Regions from separate parts of the Siminovitchia sp. FSL H7-0308 genome, predicted to be linked through region 1. Evidence: riboswitches for the same ligand, from Rfam matches in the RefSeq annotation. Region 1 holds a riboswitch; the other holds the start of a gene.
The links. A riboswitch is a leader RNA that binds a small molecule or an ion and turns the genes downstream of it on or off. The one in region 1 is predicted to bind cobalamin.

Region 2: it holds a riboswitch for cobalamin, as region 1 does, so the genes downstream of both, MHB50_RS00425 (ABC transporter substrate-binding protein) here and MHB50_RS08655 (ribonucleoside-diphosphate reductase subunit alpha) in region 1, are expected to answer to the same signal.

Annotation. Positions count from the first base shown of each region.
Region 1 covers NZ_CP150282.1:1,811,646-1,815,969, reverse strand. Annotated here, with positions in the region: gene MHB50_RS08665 (undecaprenyl-diphosphate phosphatase) at 1-330, opposite strand, end outside; partial or broken gene MHB50_RS08660 (ATP-binding cassette domain-containing protein) at 694-1,032, opposite strand; cobalamin riboswitch at 1,841-2,018, shown strand; gene MHB50_RS08655 (ribonucleoside-diphosphate reductase subunit alpha) at 2,154-4,324, shown strand, end outside.
Region 2 covers NZ_CP150282.1:85,655-89,978, reverse strand. Annotated here, with positions in the region: gene MHB50_RS00430 (iron chelate uptake ABC transporter family permease subunit) at 149-1,210, opposite strand; gene MHB50_RS00425 (ABC transporter substrate-binding protein) at 1,173-2,141, opposite strand; cobalamin riboswitch at 2,272-2,480, opposite strand; gene cls (cardiolipin synthase) at 2,589-3,791, shown strand; gene MHB50_RS00415 (hypothetical protein) at 4,270-4,324, opposite strand, start outside.

The sequences.
Region 1 (4,324 bases):
GAACAGAACACCGATGACTCCGGCCGGAATCGTGGCGATTATTAAATAGACAATGAAGCGAAAATCATCCCTCGCCTCTTCGTTTCGATGCAATATGTAAGAAAAGCCGTTCGTCGCAAGACGAATAATATCGTTACGATATATAATTAAAACGGCAATCAAAGAACCTGCATTTACAAGCAATTCAAATGTCAACTTTTTTGTGGAAATTCCTAAAAAGTGCTGGGCAAGCACCAAATGCCCGCTGGATGAAATCGGGATTGGCTCGGTAATTCCCTGAATCAACCCCAGCACGATATATTTAATAGTTTCCATTATATTTATTTCCATCACATCTCACCATCCCCGATTTACTAGAATACCTTTTTTACGTTTGCTTTTCAATTATATTTGGCAAATAAAATGAAAAACAGTAATGTTGTTAAATTGCCATTTTACTCAAGACCATAAGCCGCTGTTTAAGGAGAGAAGTCAAACGCGGGATACTTCCAAAGCAACTTTATCCCGCATATAAGGTGCCGTAAGACTCTCACTTCAAGACTTGATGAGTTGATACAAAAGGTTTAAGTGGGAGAAAACGGCACCTAAATGCCCGATTGGTTCAACTAACATTCAGTAGGAGCTTGATGAGTAAATTCTCCCTCAAACATCTTGGGAAAACGATTGGTTCAACTAACATTCAGTAGGAGCCCTACTGATGGACAAAGGCAGCAAGATATTTTCTTTGACAGTTAACGTATCCAGCAAATTATATTCCTGGTAAATGAAGCCGAGGTGATGCTTGCGGAATTCGGCAAGTTGCTTTTCCTTCATGCCGACGATGTCTTTTCCATCAATTTTGATCGTCCCCTCACTCACTTTGTCAATGGAAGAAAGGGCGTTAAGCAATGTCGTTTTTCCCGAGCCTTACGCGCCCAAGATACTGACAAAATCTCCTTTTTCCACTTGAATATCTATTCCTTTTAAAACTTCCTGCCTGTTAAATTTATTTCCGTAACTTTTATAAATTTTTTGCGCTTCAAGAATACTCAATTATGTTCAATCCTTTACTTGATATATTGATCATAAAAGGATTGGATATCTTTTTCCTTCGATTCGACGAACAAATGATAAAAGCATGTGACAAACATGTCACATGCGTGTGGCGTGTCAGATTCTCAAATTCGTTAGAGGAATGTCGTTCCTGTTCCCGGCTATGATTGTTGTTACTATAATGATCACGAGCAAAAATTCGAACCCTGTCTTTTCGGCAACCGCTGGTTTTCCCCATCAATCTTAATAAACTAAAAATATTGGTAAAAGAAATTCATTTTTTCACCACCGTATCGGAATAAGTCGGAGTGTGATCCAAATGTTTTTGCGGCCGACCCATTCGTTTTTAGCATTGTTGTATACATAAAAAAACGCTATAACAAATAGCATCAGGTAACCATTGAGTTACAGGCTCTTTCTCTCGGTAAGCTTGATGAATTCGATCACTTTATATGTTTAAGCTTGGGGCATATGCTTCGGTTTTTCTTCATATTTCAATGGCTGTCTTGGGAAAATACCCTTAACAACGCCGCGCTCAAGGAGAAACGCGTCTTGTGTTTTCCTCCGTTAGGAAGGGCAGATATTTCCCAAAAGCGGCCAGATGTTTAAAGGCGTGTTTGTTTGTGGTACGATTGTTTGTGTTCTCGCCGACTTGATCACATACAGTTTGTCTCCGTTTTTCATGTTTGAATGTTGCATTTCGTTTATTCAACCGGAAAACGATATTTTGCTTGTCAATTGGTTTTGGCCATGTTATATTTTAGTAGATACAATATTTAGGTGTAGAAATTAAATAAAACACAATATATAGTGACACAACAAAGAAGGCGCCCAAAAGGGCTTAAAAGGGAATCCGGTGAAAAGCCGGAACTGTCCCCGCAACTGTAAATGCGTACGAACGGCAATACCACTGTTTTTTAAACGGGAAGGTGACCAAGTAGGACGATGCATAAGTCAGGAGACCTGCCTTTTTTGTCACAGTTTCAATTCTTCGGGGATTGAGAAGATGAAACGATAGTGGAAACCGTCATTTTTCGTGCGCTTTTTTCTCCTATCGTTTGATCCGCTCTCTTCCCGGAGCGGGTTTTTCTATTTTTAAAAAATGAAGAAAAGGTGAGAAAATGACAACCATTATTGCTGAAAAAGAATCTCAAAAGCAGCCATTTGATCGAAAGAGATTATCGCGTTTTATAGAAAGGGTCGCGGACTTAAACTGTCCCGCATACATCGATAAGGTTGTCCGGGTGATAGAATCTAAAAATGAATATCATAAAGATCATATAACGGGCCTTCTCATTCAAGCCGCTTTGGAAAATACGGATGAAGCCAACCCGGATTGGACATACACTGCCGCAAAAATCTACCTCGCAAACTTGTACAAACAGGCCAGTATCAACCGCTCCTATGACAAAAAACAAAAATACGGGGATTTCTATCAATTAATCAAGCAATTAACTGATTTCGGAATTTACTCGACTCGTTTACTTGAAAAATACAGTGAAAAAGAGATTCGGGAGCTGGAACAAATCATTGATCCGGAGCGTGACTTGTTATTTGATTACATAGGACTTCATACATTGGCGACGCGTTACCTGGCAACGGATCATGAAAAAAATGTTTATGAATTGCCGCAAGAACGCTGGATGATCATCGCCATGCATTTAATGCAGGATGAGGCAAAGGAAAAAAGAAAAGAGTGGATTCAGGAAAGTTATTGGGCGTTGTCGAACTTGTACATGACAGTCGCCACTCCTACTCTTGCCAATGCCGGACTTGCGCATGGCCAACTTTCGAGCTGCTTCATCGACACGGTGGAAGATTCGCTGATCGGCATTTACAACAGCAACACAGATGTTGCCAGGCTTTCCAAAGACGGCGGAGGCATCGGGGTCTATATGGGGAAAGTCAGAAGCCGTGGAAGCTCCATAAAAGGATTCAAACACGCGTCATCCGGGGTTCTTCCCTGGATTAAACAGTTGAACAATACAGCAGTTAGTGTTGATCAGCTCGGAAGGAGAAAAGGCGCTGTTGCTGTTTATCTTGATGTGTGGCATGCGGATATTCTTTCTTTTCTCGATTTAAAACTGAACAATGGCGACGACCGTCAGCGGGCGCATGATATTTTTACGGGTGTATGTATTCCCGATCTCTTTATGGAGCAAGTGGAACGACGCGGTGACTGGTATTTGTTTGACCCGCATGAAGTGAGACAAGTCATGGGCTTTTCGCTGGAAGACTTTTATGACGAAGAAAAAGGCGCGGGCACTTTCAGAGAAAAATATGAAGCATGTATTCAAAACGAGACTTTGACTAAAACGCGGGTTCCGGCAATTCAAATCATGATTAGAATCATGAAATCCCAGTTGGAAACAGGAACACCGTTCATGTTTTACAGGGATGAAGTGAATCGCATGAATCCGAACAAGCATGCGGGAATGATTTATTCAAGTAATTTATGTACCGAAATTATGCAAAACATGTCCCCCACTGTGCAATTTGATGAAACAATAGATGGAGACACGATCATTACTTATAAAAAACCTGGTGATTTTGTCGTTTGCAATCTTTCATCCATTAATTTGGCCAAAGCGGTTCAAAAAATAGATGGCCCGCACGATGTACTGGAACGATTGATCCCCATCCAAATCCGAATGTTGGATAATGTCATTGATTTAAACACCATTGACGTTAAACAGGCTGTCATCACCAATCAAAAATATCGGGCTATCGGACTGGGAACATTTGGCTGGCATCATTTATTGGCCTTAAACGGCATTGAGTGGGAATCAAAAACGGCCGTGGAGCTTGCAGACCAATTATATGAAAAAATCGCCTTGCTGGCCATTCGCGCGAGTGTCGAGCTGGCAAAAGAAAAAGGGCCCTACCCTCTGTTCCAAGGCAGTGATTGGGAAACAGGAACTTATTTTCAGAAACGGGGCTATCTGGCCGGTGACAGATCAGACGAGTGGAAAGAGGTCATGGAAGCAGTTCAAACCGCCGGGATAAGAAACGGGTATTTAATGGCAGTTGCACCCAACTCCAGCACATCCGTTATTGCAGGCTCAACAGCCAGCATCGATCCCATTTTCAAGCCTTTTTACTTTGAAGAAAAAAAGGATTACAAATTGCCTGTTGTGGCACCAGATTTAACCCATCATACGTACAACATATACCGAAAATCCGCTTACATCGTAGACCAGCGGTGGTCCATTCAGCAAAATGCCGCACGGCAACGGCATATCGACCAGTCTATTTCATTTAATTTGTATGTTCCGAACAATATCAAGGCGCA
Region 2 (4,324 bases), 1.7 Mb from region 1:
ATGCCCTATCCTTTTTATTTTTTCTCTTTGCTTCTACCTGTAAAAGCGAAGCTTTTTTTAACCCTCGCAATAAACTATTCGGAACCACACGCCCATCCTATGGTTTTCCTTTACACAATAAAGGAAGGCTGCCCAAACCGGACAGCCTTCAGCTTCTTTTCCCTAATTTTCTTCGTATTAAAATGACGGCAAACACCGGGGCCCCGATCAATGCGGTAATCACTCCGATCGGAAGCTCGGCAGGATCGATGATCGTTCTAGCCACAAGATCTGCCAAGATGAGGAAAGACGCTCCCGCCAAAACAGAAAGCGGAAGCAAGTGTTTATGGTCCGGCCCCCAGACAATTCTCACCAGATGGGGAATGACAAGACCCACAAAACCGATCGTTCCCGACACTGCGACAGCCGCCCCTGTCAGGACAGAGCTGGACGCCAAGACGGCCACCTTTCTTGGGCCTACGTTGACGCCAAGATGTTTGGCCCGTTCTTCTCCAAAAGCGATCGCATTCAGTTCACGCGCGTTCCAAAAAAGAATAAGGCTGCCGACCAGTAAAAACGGCAAAATAATTTTCACAAAGCTCCAGCCCCTCATCGAGACGCTTCCCAAAAGCCAGCCGATGATTTGGCGCAGCTCCTCTCCGGATAAAGCAATCATCAACGAGATAAAGGCGCCAAGGAAAGAGCTAAAAATAATCCCCGTCAATATGATCGTTTCCACTTTCATCGTTCTGTCAATGCTGCGCGCAAAAGAAAGTACCAAAATGACGGTAATAAATGCGCAAACAATGCTTAATAGCGGCAGTGTATACATTCCAACCAAAGGCAGGGACAATTGATAAAAAAGTGTAATGACCGCGCCAACTGAAGCGCCCGATGAAACACCGAGCGTATAAGGGTCCGCCAGTGGATTGCGCAACAGCCCTTGAAAAGCAGCTCCGGCAATCGCCAAAGCCGCTCCCACCAGTCCGGCAAGCACGACGCGGGGCAAACGAATATTCATGACAATATTCGTATACATGGGATCAGAGGGAAATTCGATCGGAAGGTAAAAAGCTTCACTGCCAATAATGCGTGCAACATCCAGTATGGGCACCTTTACGGAACCCGTCGAGATACTGACAAGCATTACGGCAATCAACAGCCCGATCGCAATGATATAGGGAAAAAAAGGATTATTCTTTGAAAACATCCGGATAAACAGCCTTTGCAAGCTCCTCTACTCCTTCAGCCAAACGTGGGCCGGATCGGCTCACCAAATCTTCGTTGACCGCAATGACCCGTTCTTCCTTTACCGCGTTCATATCTTGCCAGCCAGTGCGTGCCATTACTGCATCGGTAGCATTTTCCACATAACTATAATTGACGATGATCACATCGGGATTCATCGCAATAATGGCCTCTTCATTCATTTTTGGCCACCCTTCTTCTTCCACAGCGTTTTTCGCGTTAATAATAGCCAGCATTTCATCCATAAAGGTGTTTTTCCCGGCTGCATACATTTCGGGAGGAGGGGAGAGCTCGACAAAAACCGACTTCTTCTCTTCTTCTTGAATCTTCTCTGCTTTTTCCTTGATTTCTTCCAGTTTGGATTTCATTTCTTGTACGACTTCTTCTGCTTCTTTTTCATGTCCCGTGGCTTTCCCAATCATCTCAATCGTTTCATACGTATCACTAAAGCTCTGCGCGTTATGTACAACAAGAACTGTCACACCGCTTTCCTCAAGCTGCTTTAATCCGCCTTCCCATACGTCCATTCCTGATCCATGGGCAAGAACAAGATCCGGTTCGAGAGAAATGATTTTTTCCACATTTAACTCCATTCCGGCAACCTTTTCTTTTTTCGCCGCTTCCTCAGGATAATCGTCGTTCTCATTAACACCCACCACTTCATTGCCTGCACCGATTGCATACACAATTTCCGTATTGCTCGGAATCAGCGAAACGATTCTTTCCGGTTTCTTTTCAATCGTGACTTCTTTGTCCACTCCATCTTTAATCGTTATCGGAAAACCCGTTTCCTTGGCTTCATCCGTCGTCTTAGGTTCCACGCTTTCATTCTTTGGTTCATCTTTGCTTCCGCAGCCAGCCAACAGCCCGGCCACAAGGAAAAGCGCGGCTAATAACATATGTATTCTTTTCACCAAATCCATCCCCATTTCTTTTTAAAAATAAAAAACACCTCCATGCAGAGATGTTCAGGAAAACACAACCAGTGCCAGATAAAATCATACTTTATTTATCCGAGCTTCATCTCCCCATCCTCGCAGGTTGACTTGTAGAGGTGAAATCGGCAGGTCTCCTGGCTTATGATCATCGCTTCCTGCCCCTTCCCGTACCAAAACACAGTGGGTTATCTCAGGACGCTCCCATTTTACAGTGGCGGGACCGCGTTGGATTTGCACCAACTTCCCTTTTCAGCTTTTTACTGAATGTTCCGAAACAGATTTTCAACAAAAAGCCACCGATTGCCTAAACATATGGAGTTATACAGATATTATACATGAAAAACTTTCGTTTCACAGCTTTTTCCTTTTCCAAAATGGGAATACTAAACGGGCATATATTCATGGACAGGAGGGGGGTTCTCATTGAAGTGGCTTGCCTGCTTTACAGCAATTGTTATCATTTTAGTCTCATTTTGCATGACCGACTATTATATCGGCCGCTTTATTGCCCGAAAAAGAGGCAAACCGCCGCAATCCCCCTTGAGAAAAAGCGACATCACACTGCTTGTCCGGGGAACTGACTTGTTTATCCAGTATTTTGATGACCTCTATAACGCCCGATCAAGCATTCACGTATTATTTTACATAGTAAGAAACGACTCGTTTGGCAAGCTGTTTTTCGACATTTTGATGGACCGTGCAAAAAGTGGTGTCAAAGTCCGGCTGCTGCTCGATTGGTTTGGATCAAGAACGGTGTCCAAACAACTCATCCAAAAAGCCCGGAGGAACGGGGTCGAAGTGCATTATTGCAACACCCCTCGCCTGCCGTTTCTCTTTTTTACCCTCCAACGCCGCAACCACCGGAAAATCACTGTGATTGATGGAAAGATCGGTTATGTGGGGGGCTATAATATTGGAGAAGAGTACATTGACCTTGATTCACTTCTTTCTCCTTGGCGGGACTATCACTTGCGCATTGAAGGAACGGGGACAGCCGATTTACAGAGCGTTTTTTTGCGGGATTGGAAACGAGCGACGGGGGTAACAGATTTCGATGAACAAGCTTTATTCCCTTCGCTCGCTGAAGGGCCTATTACCCATCGCTTTTTCCCAACAGAAGGGGTTGGTGCAGAAGAGGAAATCATCCGCCATATTGAAAAGGCTACTAACAGCATTTTCATTGGCACCCCTTACTTCATTCCACCGAAAAAAGTCATGGCTTCTCTTGAAAAAGCTTTGGAAAACAATGTAAAAGTGACGATTCTTGTACCAAGAATGTCCGACCATCCCATCGTCAAAGAAGCATCATTTCCCTACCTGCGGAAGATACTGGCCAAAGGAGGCACCGTATATCAATACAAAGAAGGATTTTTCCATGCGAAAGTTCTCTTGTTTGATGATGCTGTTTGTGACATCGGCACAGCCAATTTCGACTATCGAAGCTTATTGTTAAATAAGGAAATCAATTGCTTTATATACGACCATGAATTTATTGCCCATGTCAAAAAAATAATTGCCGAAGACATCATGCAATCGACACAATTAAGTCACCGCGACCTTCAAGCGGTGAACATCCGTTTCCGGATAATAGAATGGATTGGAGGTTTGATAAAAGGGTTGTTATAGCGCATAAACTGTTTTTTCCAGGGCCAGCCCTTTATAGTGCCCAAGATGCATTTCCGCTCCACAATGTGTACCAGAAAACATGGGCAGAGCTGTTGGTGCTTTATCATCTTTAAAAACCACACTCACTAACCACGCTTATAGATTTCTAGTGGTATGCCAAATAAATACAGCTGATGCTCTGGTTCATGGATTGGTTCACACTTATGCTTTTCTTCTTTTCTCGGTCTTGGATACCTATTTGGATCGAAAGCTTTGGAGACCCGGTTTTAACGAAAGCTGGAAGCGACCGGTTCGTCATCATGCTCACTTATTGCTTTTGACCGACCTTCTGTTATCGAAAATCTTTATTGCATTCGCAAGACTGTTGGCAAGTCGCATGGATGTTACATTGCCAGTTCATACATTTTTTCACTTGCCAAATAGAACAATAAACCCATGGACTGTATCGGTCATTCCTTCCAGCTTTTCACCCTTTCGTTCAGTAAACGGAAATCTCCTGGGTGTCCTCTAGGGCGCAAATGGCATCCAGCAGC